DNA from 2 places in the Pseudomonas sp. ZS1P83 genome. Region 1 is predicted to be linked to the other one. Evidence: riboswitches for the same ligand, from Rfam matches in the RefSeq annotation. Region 1 holds a riboswitch; the other holds the start of a gene.
What was found. A riboswitch is a leader RNA that binds a small molecule or an ion and turns the genes downstream of it on or off. The one in region 1 is predicted to bind cobalamin.

Region 1 (7,615 bases):
GGCCCGGTCCAAGGTTCGGCGAGCGCACAATCCAGCGGATCGAAGCCCAACGCGAACGCCTTGGCCAGCGCCCGCAGCAGACTCGAATGTGCGCCACGCCCATCGCCACGCGGGATACGCAGCAACGCCAGCAAGGTGTCAATACGCAAACGGCCGGTCGGCGACTCGCCGAACACATGCAAACCATCGCGGATCTGCGACTCTTTCAAGTCGCACAAATACGTGTCCAGACGCGGCAACCAGATCGCCGCATCGGCATCACTGTCGAGCTTCTCATCCAGTTGCAGTTCACGGTCGATGTGCGTTTCGCGCACCAGTTGCAGGATGTCGCGCTGCAATTCCCGGGCACGGCGCGGATCGAGCAATTGCGCTTCGTAATACTCGTCGGCGAGTAATTCGAGGTTGCGCAACGGACCGTAGGTTTCGGCACGCGTCAGCGGCGGCATCAGGTGATCGATGATCACGGCCTGGGTGCGGCGCTTGGCCTGGGCGCCCTCGCCCGGGTCGTTGACGATGAACGGATAGATGTTCGGCAGCGGCCCGAGCAACGCATCCGGCCAGCAATTCTCCGACAGCCCGACCCCCTTGCCCGGCAGCCATTCCAGATTGCCGTGCTTGCCGACGTGGATCACGCCGTGGGCGCCGTAGGTATTACGCAACCAGAAGTAGAACGCCAGATAACCGTGAGGCGGCACCAGGTCCGGGTCGTGATACACCGCGCTCGGATCAACCTGATAACCGCGCGTCGGTTGGATACCGACGAAGGTCAGGCCAAAGCGCAACCCGGCGATCATCATTCGCCCGCCACGGAACATCGGATCGCTTTGCGGCGTGCCCCAACGTTCCAGCACGGCCTGGCGGTTGGATTCCGGCAAGGCGTTGAACATCAGCAGATAGTCGTCCATCGACAGGCTTTGCTGACAGGGACGCTGGTCAAGGGTGTCGAGGTCGTTGCTGACGCCACCGAGCAATTGCTGGATCAACGCGGTGCCCGTGTCCGGCAACTGCGCCGGTAGCGGATATCCTTCGGTGTGCAGCGCACGGAGGATATTCAGCGCGGCGGCCGGGGTGTCGAGGCCCACGCCGTTACCGATACGCCCATCACGGGTCGGGTAGTTGGCGAGGATCAGGGCGATGCGCTTCTCGCCATTGGGCACGCGCGCCAGATCAATCCAGCGCCGCGCCAGTTCGGCGACAAAATCCATGCGTTCAGGTTGCGGTCGGTAGCAGACCACGTCGGATTGACTGCGCTCGCTGCGCCAGGCCAGGTCCTTGAAGCTGATCGGCCGGCTGATGATTCGGCCATCCAGTTCCGGTAGCGCGATGTGCATCGCCAGGTCACGTGGACCGAGCCCCTGTTCACTGGCGCGCCAACCGGGCTCGTTGTCCTGGGCGCAAATCGCCTGAATCACTGGGATGTTGCGACGAAACGGTCGCAGGTGCGGCGCTTCGGGGCTGGATTGAGCGAAACCGGTGGTGTTGAGAATCACCCCCGCTTCGACTTCATCCAACCAGTCCTCGACCGCCGTTAGGCAGCCGGGCTCTTTCAAACTGGCCAGCGCAATCGGCAACGGGTTCAACCCCGCGGCCTGCAAACGCTGGCAGAAAACATCGATGAAACCGGTGTTCGCCGCCTGCAAATGCGAGCGGTAGAACAGCACCGCAGCTACCGGTTGATCGGCCTGCCAGTCGGCTTGCCAATCGTGAAGGTCTGCGGGGCTTTTTTGCGGATGGTAGATCGCCGTGCGCGGCAGGGTTTGCGGCTCGGCCCAGGCGTAATCGCGTCCCAGCCAACGATTGGCGAGGCAGCGGAAAAAATCCAGGGCATTGCTCATGCCGCCCTGACGCAAAAAATGCCAAAGCCGATCGCGGTCGCCGGCAGCCACGGTGCTCAGGTCGCTGAGTTCCGGGTCCGGGCGGTCATCGCCGGGCACCAGAATCAGCTGCACGCCGCGCTGAGACAACTCTACCAAGCGCTCCACGCCATAACGCCAATAGGCGATGCCGCCGTGCAGCGAGATCAGAATCACCTTGGCGTGGCGCAGCACTTCGTCGACATACAGGTCGACCGACGCGTGATTCTGCACCTGCATCGGATTGGCCAGGCGCACGCTCGGGTAATCGTCGGGTAACTGCTGTGCCGCTTCAGCGAGCAGCGCCAGGCTGGAATCGCCGCTGCACAGGATCACCAGTTCGGCGGGGGTCTGTCCAAGGTCGGCAATGTTGTCATCCGACACGAAACCGCCGGGCTGGGTCCTGAGCAGGTGCATGGCTTAAACGCTGAGCGCAGCGCGCAATTGCGCTTCGAGTTGCGCGGCGTCGAGTTCCTGGCCGATCAGCACCAAGCGCGTGGTACGCGCTTCTTCGGCGCCCCACTGACGGTCGAAATGCTTGTCGAAACGCGTGCCCACGCCCTGGATCAGCAAGCGCATCGGCTTGTTCGGGATCGCAGCGAAGCCTTTTACGCGCAGGATGCCGTGCTTGACGACGAGTTGGGTCAGCGCGTCCATCAGCAGGCTTTCGTCGGCTTGCGGCAGTTCGATGGAGATCGAATCGAACGCATCGTGATCGTGATCGTCTTCACCTTCGTGGTGGTGATCGTGGTGGCTGTGGCGGCTGTCGATGTGCTCTTCGGAACCGGCGCCGAGGCCGATCAGCACGTCCAATGGCACGCGGCCGCTGCTGGCTTCGATGACTTTTACGGCGGGCGGCAATTCTTCGGCGACTTCCAGGCGCACACGGGCCAGGTCTTCGGGGCTGATCAGGTCGGCCTTGTTGAGAATCACCAGGTCGGCGCTGGCCAGTTGGTCGGCGAACAGCTCGTGCAGTGGCGATTCGTGGTCCAGGTTCGGGTCGAGTTTGCGCTGGGCATCGACCTGGTCCGGGAAAGCCGCGAAGGTGCCGGCGGCGACCGCTGGGCTATCGACCACGGTGATCACCGCGTCAACGGTGCAGGCGCTGCGGATTTCTGGCCACTGGAAGGCTTGCACCAGCGGTTTTGGCAGGGCCAGACCCGAGGTTTCGATGAGGATGTGGTCGAGGTCGCCGCGGCGGGCGACCAATTCGCGCATCACCGGGAAGAATTCTTCTTGAACGGTGCAGCACAGGCAGCCGTTGGCCAATTCATAAACGCGGCCGCTGGCTTCTTCCTCAGTGCAGCCGATGGAGCACTGCTTGAGGATTTCGCCGTCGATGCCCAGCTCGCCGAACTCGTTGACGATCACCGCGATGCGGCGGCCCTGCGCGTTGTCGAGCATGTGCCGCAGCAAGGTGGTTTTGCCCGAGCCGAGGAAGCCGGTAACGATGGTGACGGGGAGTTTGGCCAGTGTTTTCATCGGATGCCCTTTGGCAAGGTGGCGGGCATACGGGACGACGACCGGCAACGCGGACGCGCGTGCCTGAAGAGTTCGCCACCGGATCACCCCGCCCGGTTGAAAGTGAGAATCTGTGTCGAGGCAGGTCTCCTGGCTGACGGCTTGCCAGTCGTTCGACTGGCGTTGGCTGCGCCTTCCCGCGGGCCCGATGGACAGGGCTTGCAGTGGCGTGGCAGCCAACAGAACCGTTCACAGTTGCGGGGGCAGCCGCGGCATCGACCGCGTTCCCTTCTTAGCTTCGGCAGACGCCGAAGAACCTCGAAAGCGCAAGGCTACGCATCGTGTGGGGGCGGGTCAATGTCTTGTGGCGCCCTCACCGGCCCCTTCGCGGGCAAGCCTCGCTCCTACAGATCGGTGGTGTTTCTGTAGGAGCGAGGCTTGCCCGCGAAGAATTCACCTCGGTCTCGAGTTGAGAACCCTTGCCAATTGACGCCCAACCCCCGGCCATGCTCTCCTACACACCTTGTTACGGGTGCCCTTCACAGGGTGAAACGGGAAACCGGTGAATCATGTGCTTTACTCTAAAGTCATGTCAGTCCGGTGCTGCCCCCGCAACGGTAAGCGAGCGAAGCGTCAGATCCACTGTGCCAGCAGTTTGGCATGGGAAGGTGATGTTTGCAGGTCAAGGCGAAAGCCAGCGCCCCTCGTGAGCCCGGAGACCGGCCCGCAACACAAAGTGACCATTACGATCACTGAATAACAAACCCGCGGTGGGCGGGCGCTGTTTGAACCTCTGCGTGCCCGACTCGCAGGGGTCTTCCATGCGCTCTATTCACCCGCTGACTGACCAGAGGGAAGCGCCATGTCGATCATCAGCAGTACCGGCAGCAACACCGATAAGAGCACCGCCAGCACCACCACGACCCTGACTCAACGCCTGACCGCCGCTGTGTGTGCGTCTATCCTTGGCGCCAGCCTGGTGTATTTCGCCGGTTTCTCGCACATCGAAGCGGTGCACAACGCCGCGCACGATACCCGCCACAGCTCTGCGTTCCCGTGCCATTGAGACCTGCTGACATGATCAAGCGTATTGCGCAAACCGCAGGGTTCACCGGGCTGCTGGCCGCCCTATTGCTGACCCTGCTGCAAAGCTTCTGGGTGGCTCCGCTGATTTTGCAGGCTGAGACTTACGAAAAATCCGAGCCTGCCGCTGTTGCAGTTCACGAACACGGCGCGGGTGCTGTCGCCGCTCACACTCACGACGCCGAAGCCTGGGAACCGGAAGACGGCTGGCAGCGCGTGCTGTCGACCACGGGCGGCAACCTGGTGGTAGCGGTCGGTTTCGCCCTGATGCTTGCCGGTCTTTACACCTTGCGCGCACCGACTCGCACTTCCCAAGGCCTGCTCTGGGGCCTGGCCGGTTATGCGACGTTCGTGCTGGCGCCGACCCTCGGTCTGCCGCCTGAGCTGCCGGGCACTGCCGCGGCTGATTTGGCGCAACGGCAGGTCTGGTGGATCGGCACTGCCGCCTCCACCGCAGTCGGCATCGCATTGATCGTGTTTAGCCGCCACTGGTTGATGAAAGTGCTCGGCGTGGCCATTCTGGCCGCTCCTCACGTGATCGGCGCACCACAACCGGAAGTCCACTCGATGCTGGCTCCAGAAGCCCTGGAAGCTCAGTTCAAAATCGCTTCGCAGCTGACCAACGTTGCGTTCTGGCTGGCCCTGGGCTTGATCAGTGCCTGGTTGTACCGTCGCAAAAGCGATGGTCAATACCACGCATGACTGACACCAGCGCAGCGCCGACCCTGGTAGTTGGCCTGGGCTGCCAGCGCGGCTGCCCCGTCAGCACGCTGCGGGCGCTGCTCGATCAGGCGTTACAAGCTCATAAGATCGAACTTCGCCAGATCATGGCGCTGGCCAGCATCGAACTGAAGCGCGAAGAACCTGGCTTGATCGAGTTGGCCGAACAGCTTGAATTACCATTGATGTACTTCAGCAGCGAACAACTGGCCGGCTATCAACCGCAACTGAGCCACCGCTCGGACATTGCGTTCGAACGCACCGGCTGCTACGGCGTCGCGGAAAGTGCCGCCCTGGCCCTGGCCGAACAACTGGCCCAGGCACCGGCAAAATTGCTGATTTCACGACAAAAATATGCCCAGGCCACCTTGGCATTGGCCTGCGTCGCCTAAAATCCTCGATAATCCCCGCCTTCGATCATGAGCAATCTTCATCTGAAGCTTTGTCCAGCCCCTTTTTCTCACAGGAACCGACGATGACCGTCTACTTCATTGGCGCAGGTCCCGGCGACCCGGAATTGATCACCGTCAAAGGCCAACGGCTGATTCGCAGCTGCCCGGTGATCATCTACGCCGGCTCCCTGGTGCCCGCCGCCGTGCTGGAGGGCCATCGCGCCGAACACGTGGTCAACAGCGCCGAACTGCACCTGGAACAGATCATCGAGCTGATCAAGACTGCCCATGCCAAGGGCCAGGACGTGGCTCGTGTACATTCCGGTGATCCGAGTCTTTACGGTGCCATTGGCGAGCAGATTCGCTACCTGCGCGAACTCGACATCCCTTTTGAAATTATTCCCGGCGTCACGGCCACGGCGGCCTGCGCGGCACTGTTGGGCGCCGAACTGACGTTACCCGATGTGTCGCAAAGCGTGATCCTGACCCGCTACGCCGACAAGACCGCCATGCCCGCCGGCGAAGCGCTGGGCAGCCTGGCACAGCATGGGGCGACCATGGCGATTCATCTGGGGGTCAATCATCTGCAGAAAATCCTGGTTGAATTGCTGCCGCATTACGGAGCGGATTGCCCGATCGCGGTGATTCACCGAGCGACCTGGCCGGATCAGGATTGGGTGGTGGGGACGCTTGAGGACATTGCTGCGAAGGTTGAAGCCAAGGGATTTCGGCGCACAGCATTGATTCTGGTGGGCCGAGTGTTGGGCAGTGATCACTTCAGTGAGTCATCGCTGTACCGCGCTGGGCATGCGCATCTCTACAGACCCTGAGCCAAGCACAACCCTGTGGCGAGAAGATTTATCGCCCATAAAAAAACGGCGCTCACGGGGCTAATGCCAGTCAGTTAAGCTGACTGGCATTTTTCTTTCTGATCGGATACTTCGGTGATTTAAGCCGGATGGCCCGAGGATAAATACGCTCCTCTCGCCGATGCGGCAGGACATAGTGCGGGGCTGAGGCATGCAACTCAGCCAGGTACTTGGGGATGTTCCCGGAACGGTCGGCGGAGACGCTGTTGATAAACCCGAGAATCGCCCAGGTGCAGGCGGTAAAACTCATTTCGCATGGGTAAATACCTGGACAGTGACGACTCATCTCCACCATCTGATAGCGCAACAAGTTGTAGCCCAACAACACCCCCCACAGCTCCTGCTCGATCATCTCGGGCGTCTTGCTACGCAACGTATAACTGCTGTTGAGCAAGGTCTGTTTCATCTCCCGAAACCCTAATTCGACTTCCCATCGCTGGCTGTACAGGTCGACGATTTCGTCGGATGGAAAGCGCAGCGGGTCGGCCATTGAGGTCAGGATCTGACACACCTTGCCTTTGACGGTTTTGCTCAGAAGTCGCGCGGTCAGGCGCTCCGGCAGCCCCGGCCATTGCTTGCGGGCCTGCGGCGAAGTGTTTAATGAGACAACCGCATCCTGGCGCCCCAAACGCTGAAGCACTTCGTACTGCGAGCCTTTTTTCAGCGGCATCAGCCAGTGACGTTCGATCCCTGCCTGCTGCCATTGATGCAGTAAACCTAACGAATAAAAACCACGATCAAATAGCGTCAACGAGTGATCGGGCGTGGTCTCGATCAGTTGCTCCGCCAGCTTCATCTCGTTGCTGCGATAGCCGTCAAACGCACTGCCGATCAGCAAATGGCTGGTCAACTCCATCTGGCAGACCATGCGCACCTGCGGAAAACCAGTGTCGCCATGCTGGTTACTGGCGGAGTCGTAACGTGCACGGTTTTCCGGCGTATCGGGTGTTCGCCAGACGACACCGTCGACACCCAGTAAGCGCAAACCGGCCCAAGTCGGATGAGCGGCCGCCTCATGCCAACTTTTCTGAGTCAGATGGAAGACCTGTCGTACAGCCTCGCTGCCCAATCTCTGACGGGCTTGAACCACCGCGCTGGGTGCCACCAACGGGCGCTGGCCCGGCAGCATGATATTCATGCGGCTGACCACATCCCACGCCGACATGCGCCGAAAGAACGCCATGGAGATCACGCACCAAAGCATCATTTCCAACGGCAAGCGCCGCTTGCGTAAAGT
Region 2 (7,615 bases), 740 kb from region 1:
AACTTTACACAGAGGCCACTAACGGTTCCTTTGGAACTGTTCAGTCAGCATGAAACCGATTCAGCTGCCCCTAGGTGTGCGTCTGCGTGATGACGCTACCTTTATCAATTACTATCCAGGCGCCAATGCCGCTGCACTCGGCTATGTCGAGCGGCTATGCGAAGCCGACGCCGGCTGGACCGAAAGCCTGATTTATCTCTGGGGCAAGGACGGGGTAGGGCGTACGCATTTGTTGCAGGCGGCCTGCCTGCGCTTCGAACAACTGGGTGAGCCAGCGGTGTATTTGCCGTTGGCCGAGCTGCTTGATCGTGGCATCGCCATCCTCGACAACCTCGAACAGTACGAACTGGTCTGCCTGGATGATTTGCAGGCGGTAGCCGGTCGGGCGGATTGGGAAGAGGCGCTGTTCCATCTGTTCAATCGTCTGCGTGACAGCGGTCGACGCCTGCTGATCGCCGCTTCGACATCCCCGCGCGAACTGCCGGTGAAGCTGGCGGACCTCAAATCCCGTCTGACGTTGGCGTTGATCTTTCAGATGCGTCCGCTCTCCGACGAAGACAAATTGCGTGCCTTGCAACTGCGCGCATCTCGTCGCGGTCTGCACTTGACCGATGAAGTCGGGCATTTCATTTTGACCCGCGGTACGCGCAGCATGAGCGCGCTTTTCGAGCTGCTTGAACGCCTCGATCAGGCCTCCCTTCAAGCTCAGCGCAAGCTGACGATCCCCTTTCTGAAAGAAACGTTAGGCTGGTAAAACCCAAGCCTGTCGCGGGTTTTGGCATATTTCAGGCGTCAAGAATCCAGCTTTCCTGCGGGGTTGCAGGCTGCGCCAACGTCTAAAACGGACTTAAGCGCTTAGATGTAAACGAGAAACCGATAAGTCACATCAAGATCGATTGAATTTGCAAATGAGGTTGATAGCGGGCATAGTCTCGCCTTCTTTACAACTATCAGCCACGGTCGTGCCCATGCTAAATCGCTTTGCACCCCTCGTGCCCCTCGCATTCGTCACCCTGTTGTTCGGTTGCGCTGCTCACTCTCCAGTGTCCCAGCAAGAGCAGCAACAGCAGGCTAAAAATTCTGTTACTGCCCAATCTTCCGTTCTTTATCAGCAAGCGCTTGAACAGGAAGAGGCGGCCACCGAAAAAGAATTGGCAGACTTCGCTGGCGGCAAGTCGTACCAGCTTCCGGTTCTGGCCGACAGCATCCTCGAACGCGGCATGTCCCTGATCGGTACCCGTTACCGTTTCGGCGGCACCTCCGAAGCCGGCTTTGATTGCAGTGGCTTCATCGGTTACCTGTTTCGTGAAGAAGCCGGCCTCAACCTGCCACGCTCCACTCGCGAAATGATCAACGTGGACGCTCCGTTGGTTTCGCGCAGCAAACTGAAGCCTGGCGACTTGCTGTTTTTCGCCACCAATGGCCGTCGCGGCCGCGTCAGTCACGCCGGGATCTACCTGGGTGACAACCAGTTCATCCATTCCAGCAGCCGCCGCAGCGGTGGTGTCCGGATCGATAGTCTGGGCGACAGCTATTGGAGCAAGACCTTCATCGAAGCCAAGCGCGCACTGGCGATGGCGCCAACTGCAGCCCCGACTATCGTCACGGCACGCAAGTAAGCGGACATTTTGTAAGGTGAACTTAAAGTCTTACTTGAAGTTTGCCGCGTAGCCGCTAGAATCCTGATCTATTATTGATGGCAAACCGCCTGCGTCCTGCGCAGGCGGTTTTCTTTTCTGTCCTCCCGGCAGAAAAAGCCGCAGCCAGATCAGGATGTTCTCCTTATGTCGACGTCGGCCCGCCTCGCAATCATGTGCTTCGCAGCGCTGCTCAGCGCCTGCGCCAGCCGTACACCGCCTCCTGCGCCGGTGGTTCGCGCGCCCATTGTTTTCGGTTCCTCCCAAGCATTCTCCCCTGAGGCAGAAGACGTATTGTTCCGCGCGCTCGGCCTGGTGGGCACGCCGTATCGTTGGGGTGGCAACACGCCGGATTCGGGTTTCGATTGCAGCGGACTGATCGGTTATGTCTACCGTGACGTCGCCGGCATTTCCCTGCCGCGTACCACGCGCGAGATGATTAGCATGCAGGCGGCCAACGTGGGCAAGGAAGGACTGCAAACCGGCGACCTGATCTTCTTCGCCACCAATGGCGGCTCCCAGGTCAGCCACGCCGGGATCTACGTCGGCGAAGGTCGCTTCGTCCATGCGCCCGCCACCGGCGGCACGGTGAAGCTTGACAGCTTGTCCAAAGCTTACTGGCAGAAAGCCTATCTGAGTGCCAAGCGCGTCTTGCAACCGGAGCACTTGGCACGCAACCCCTAAATTGCAGAGGTTGTCATGACCGCTCGCACACTCAATCTCGACGATTCCCTGTATCAATACCTGCTCGACGTTTCCCTGCGCGAAACGCCGCTGCTCAAGCGTCTGCGTGATGAAACCCAGGCGCTGCCCATGGCTCGCTGGCAAGTGGCGCCGGAGCAGGGCCAGTTCCTCGCGTTACTGGTGAAACTCACCGGCGCCAAGCGTCTACTGGAAGTCGGCACCTTCACCGGTTACAGCGCCTTGTGCATGGTGGCTGCATTGCCGGATGACGGCTCGATGATCTGCTGCGACATTCCCGGCGACTACAATGCCATCGCACGTCGTTACTGGCAGGAGGCGGGGCTTGCCGAGCGGATTGACCTACGCTTGGCGCCCGCGCTGGAAACCTTGGCCCTGCTGGATCAGCAAGAGCCGTTCGACCTGATCTTCATTGATGCCGACAAAGCCAACTACCCACGTTATCTGGAGCACGCCCTGCGACTGCTGCGCGTCGGTGGTCTGGCGGTGTTTGATAACACGCTGTGGAGCGGACGGGTGCTTGAGGAAAATCCCGAGAGCGAAGACACCCGAGCCATCCAGGCGCTCAATCGCGCCTTGAAGGATGACTCGCGTGTGGATCTGTCATTGTTGCCGTTGGGCGATGGATTGACCCTGTGCCGTAAGCGCTAAGCGTTTACTTGGCCGCCGATACGCGCCACACCTTGTTCCCCACGTCATCCGCTACCAACAAATCACCCTGCTGATCAATCACCACGCCTACGGGACGGCCCATGGCTTTTTCCTCGTCATTGAGGAACCCTGTGAGCACATCAATCGGCTGCCCGATCGGTTTCCCCGCGTTGAACGGTACGAAAATCACTTTGTAGCCACTGTGCGGCTTACGGTTCCATGAGCCATGCTGGCCGATGAATGCGCCTTCCTTGAACTGCGCTGGCAGCGTGTTGCCTTCAGCGAACGTCAGGCCCAGCGATGCGGTATGCGGGCCGACCGCGTAGTCCGGAGCAATGGCCTTGGCCACGAGGTCGGGGTTTCGCGGCTCGACGCGAATGTCGACGTGCTGGCCGTAATAGCTGTAAGGCCAGCCATAAAACGCGCCGTCCTTGACCGAAGTGATGTAGTCCGGCACCAGGTCGCTGCCGATTTCGTCGCGCTCGTTGACCGCCGTCCACAGTGCGCCGCTCTGAGGCTCCCAGGCCAGACCGTTCGGATTACGAATCCCCGAGGCGAAGATTCGATGGTTGCCGGTGGCACGATCCACTTCCCAGATCGCCGCGCGACCTTCTTCCTTGTCCATGCCGTTTTCAGCCACGTTGCTGTTGGAGCCCACCGTGACGTACAACTTGCTGCCGTCCTTGCTGGCGATGACGTTTTTGGTCCAGTGGTGATTCAGCGTACCGCCCGGCAGGTCTATCACCTTCATTGGCTGTGACTTGACCGCCGTCTCGCCGTTTTCATAGTGGAAGCGCAGCAAGCGGTCCGTGTCGGCGACGTACAGGTCATTGCCGACCAGGGTCATGCCGAAGGGTGAGTTTAGGTTTTCCAGAAACACCGTTCGGGTTTCGGCGATGCCGTCGTGGTCCTTGTCCCGCAGCAGCGTGATGCGGTTCGGGCTCGGGACTGTGGCGCCGGCACGGCCCATGACTTTGCCCATGACCCAGCCACGGATGCCTTTGCCGTCATCGGGTTTGGGCGGGGCATTGGTTTCGGCGACCAGCACGTCGCCGTTGGGCAACACGTAGAGCCAGCGCGGGTGATCGAGACCTTCAGCAAAGGCCGCCACCTGAGTCCCTGTCGCAGCGATGGGTTTCGCGCCGTTCGGCCAGCCGATCGCCGGGGCGATGTTCACCGTCGGGATCAGGGTTTTGTTTGGTTCTGGCAGCTTGGGCGACGGGCCGGTGCCGTCGGAGACTTGCAGCCTGGAGGTTTCACCACAGGCGGCAAGCCCTCCGGCGAACACGATGACGAGAGCGAACTGAGGCTTGCGCATGCTGATCTTCCCTATGAATGCATTGTTCTAATCAATAGAGAAGCGCAGGTGCGCGATGGTTCAACCGGTCAGCCGCGGGCTTCCTTGAGCAGCACGGCAATGCCGGGGTGATAGTTGCCGGCTTCGTTGCGCAACTTGCGATAGGCGTAGGGGAAATACCAGGCCACCGCGCAGGTGTGTTCCTTTTGCAGGTCGTGGACCATGTCCTGGAGTTCTTCCGGAGTAGTGCTTTGTTGAGCCTTTTGTGGCGCAACGAACAGGCAGCCGAGTTTCAGGTCGCTGGCGTAGCTGATGCGCTTGGCGTCGCTGGTGATGTCCTGCAATGCTTGAGTCAGGTTCAGGCTGTTGACGCGTGGCCAGCGCTGGCTCGTCTGAAGGTAAGCGCGTTCTTCGCGGGTAGCGATAAACAGATCGGCGCGGCCATTGCGTTCGCCTTCTTCGGTCTGTTTACGGGTCGGTGTTTGTTGCAGTGTAACCATTTCCGCCATCCACGCAGCGGCGGACAGCAGGCTCAGGTTGGCTTTTTCGTCGAACCAGTAAGGCGTGTCGTTATCGCCGCGCACGGCGTTGTAGCGGTCGATACAGTCAAACCAGCGTTCCAGCACCGGGCGCAGGAATTCCAGCTTCGGATTGCTGATGATCATGCCTTGCATGTGGCTCACCTTTGTTATTGTGTTGTGAGGTTGTGGCTCTTTGATATCACTGCTGGGAGTGTGGCACAAGATTGGCGTCAGATAATTGATCGACGGCAGTTATTCGCTCGCAGTCTGCCTGTCTTCAATTGACGCTCCATCCCCAACCCTCTAACCTTCGCGGCTTGTTTCAGGTGCTCTGTGACCTTGGTCGACAGAGTGAAACAGGGAAGCCGGTGAGTACGTTCATTCAACTAATGAAGAACCACGATCCCGGCGCTGCCCCCGCAACGGTAAATGAGTAAAGACTGCGCCTTGAGCCACTGTGTTGATCTCGACATGGGAAGGCGCGCAGTCAGGCGAATCGCCGCTCATGAGCCCGGAGACCGGCCTGATCCATCCAGCGGCATCACGGTGGGCGATGCCAGGCTTTTTGCCGTCTATTCTTGTGCCTGCCCGCCGTTATCCAGCCTCAACGGAGAGCTCCCCATGCCTGATACCCCCGATCGTGACGAACGTCATCTGGCACGCATGCTGCGCAAAAAAGCCGTGATCGACGAACGCATCGCCAACTCCCCGAATGAATGCGGCCTGCTGCTGGTGCTGACCGGAAACGGCAAAGGAAAAAGCAGCTCGGCTTTCGGCATGCTCGCCCGGTCCATGGGCCACGGCATGCAGTGTGGCGTGGTGCAGTTCATCAAGGGGCGCAACAGCACCGGCGAAGAACTGTTCTTCCGGCGCTTCCCGGAACAGGTGCGTTTTCATGTGATGGGCGAGGGCTTCACCTGGGAAACCCAGGATCGCCAGCGTGACATCGCCGCCGCTGAAGCGGCGTGGGCGGTGTCCCGCGAATTGCTCAGTGATCCGTCGATTGGCCTGGTGGTGCTGGATGAGTTGAACATTGCGCTCAAGCACGGCTACCTCGATCTCGATCAGGTACTCAGCGATTTGCAGGCGCGTCCGCCGATGCAGCATGTGCTGGTCACCGGTCGCGGCGCTAAGCCGGAGATGATCGAACTAGCTGACACGGTCACCGAAATGGGCGTGATCAAACACGCGTTCCAGGCCGGGATCAAAGCGCAAAAAGGCGTCGAGCTGTGAATACTACATTATGAAAATCAGTCGTCACTGCCCGGCGGTACTGATTGCCGCGCCGGCCTCCGGTCAGGGCAAGACCACCGTCACCGCCGCGCTGGCCCGTTTGCATCGCAATCAGGGGCGCAAGGTTCGCGTGTTCAAGTGCGGCCCGGACTTTCTCGACCCGATGATTCTCGAGCGCGCCAGCGGTGCGCCGGTGTATCAACTGGACATGTGGATGGTCGGCGAGCAGGAAAGTCGTCGTCTGTTGTGGGAAGCCGCCGGCGAAGCCGATCTGATCCTCATCGAAGGCGTCATGGGGTTGTTTGACGGTACGCCGTCCAGCGCTGATCTGGCGCGGCATTTTGGTGTGCCGGTGCTGGGTGTGATCGACGGCACCGCCATGGCCCAGACCTTTGGCGCACTGGCCCTGGGGCTGGCGCGCTATCAGCCGGATTTGCCGTTTGCCGGTGTGCTGGCCAACCGCGTCGGCACCCTGCGTCACGCGCAATTACTTGAAGGCAGCCTCACTGAAGGTTTGCGCTGGTACGGTGCCTTGTCCCGGGAAACCGGGATCGAATTGCCGAGTCGTCATTTGGGTCTGGTTCAGGCCAGTGAGTTGAACGATCTCGACCTGCGCCTCGATGCAGCGGCCGATGCACTGGCCAGCAGTTGCGAGGTCGCGCTGCCACCGGCGGTGGAATTCGCAGCCCCTGATGAGATCGCTGCCGAGCTGTTGCTGGCCGGAGTGCGAATTGCCGTGGCCCGTGACGAAGCGTTTGCCTTCACCTATGGCGCGAGCCTCGACCTGCTGCGCGCCATGGGCGCCGAATTGGCGTTTTTCTCGCCGATCCGTGATGCGCAATTGCCGGAAGCGGACAGCCTCTATCTGCCAGGCGGTTATCCCGAACTGCACCATGTGGCGCTGTCACAGAACACCACAATGCTGTCCGCAATCCGCGCTCACCATGCGGCGGGTAAACCGTTGTTGGCCGAGTGTGGTGGCATGCTTTATTTGCTTGATTCGTTGACCGATGTCGAGGGCGCTCGCGCTGAAATGGTCGGCTTGCTGGCGGGGGATGCGGTGATGCAAAAGCGTCTGGCCGCGTTGGCGTTGCAGGCGGTCGAGTTGCCGGAAGGTTCGTTGCGCGGGCACACCTATCACCATTCGCTGACCAGCACCGAGCTTGAGCCAATCGCTCGTGGCCTGAGCCCTAACGGCGGGCGTGGGGCAGAGGCGGTTTATCGTGAAGGGCGGATGACCGCCTCTTATGTGCACTTCTATTTCCCGTCCAATCCATCGGCGGTTGCCGCGCTATTTGCGCCTGACCAAAACCCTGTGGGAGCGGGCTTGCCCGCGAAGAGGCCATGACTGACCACGCATTCAGCCAGGCCGAACGCGAAGCGGTCTACCGAGCCATCGGCGAACGCCGTGACATGCGTCATTTCAGCGGCGGCACGGTCGAGCCCGCGTTACTGCGGCGCCTGCTCGAAGCGGCGCATCAGGCACCGAGTGTTGGCCTGATGCAGCCTTGGCGCTTCATCCGCATCAGTGATCGAGCCCTGCGTGGCAAGATTCAGTTACTGGTGGAAGAAGA

Region 2: linked by a shared signal. The riboswitch ahead of cobO (cob(I)yrinic acid a,c-diamide adenosyltransferase) and the one ahead of cobW (cobalamin biosynthesis protein CobW) in region 1 are both predicted to bind cobalamin.

The regions. Positions count from the first base shown of each region.
Region 1 is NZ_CM142706.1:1,814,084-1,821,698, reverse strand. It holds gene cobN (cobaltochelatase subunit CobN) at 1-2,270, opposite strand, end outside; gene cobW (cobalamin biosynthesis protein CobW) at 2,274-3,335, opposite strand; cobalamin riboswitch at 3,438-3,650, opposite strand; cobalamin riboswitch at 3,828-4,056, shown strand; gene ACYZT0_RS08790 (CbtB domain-containing protein) at 4,177-4,380, shown strand; gene ACYZT0_RS08785 (CbtA family protein) at 4,392-5,099, shown strand; gene ACYZT0_RS08780 (cobalamin biosynthesis protein) at 5,096-5,509, shown strand; gene cobM (precorrin-4 C(11)-methyltransferase) at 5,593-6,339, shown strand; partial or broken gene ACYZT0_RS08770 (IS4 family transposase) at 6,410-7,615, opposite strand, start outside.
Region 2 is NZ_CM142706.1:1,077,244-1,084,858, forward strand. It holds gene hda (DnaA regulatory inactivator Hda) at 50-754, shown strand; gene ACYZT0_RS05210 (C40 family peptidase) at 969-1,619, shown strand; gene ACYZT0_RS05215 (C40 family peptidase) at 1,785-2,321, shown strand; gene ACYZT0_RS05220 (O-methyltransferase) at 2,337-2,990, shown strand; gene ACYZT0_RS05225 (PQQ-dependent sugar dehydrogenase) at 2,995-4,308, opposite strand; gene ACYZT0_RS05230 (hypothetical protein) at 4,377-4,961, opposite strand; cobalamin riboswitch at 5,116-5,349, shown strand; gene cobO (cob(I)yrinic acid a,c-diamide adenosyltransferase) at 5,430-6,041, shown strand; gene ACYZT0_RS05240 (cobyrinate a,c-diamide synthase) at 6,052-7,389, shown strand; gene bluB (5,6-dimethylbenzimidazole synthase) at 7,386-7,615, shown strand, end outside.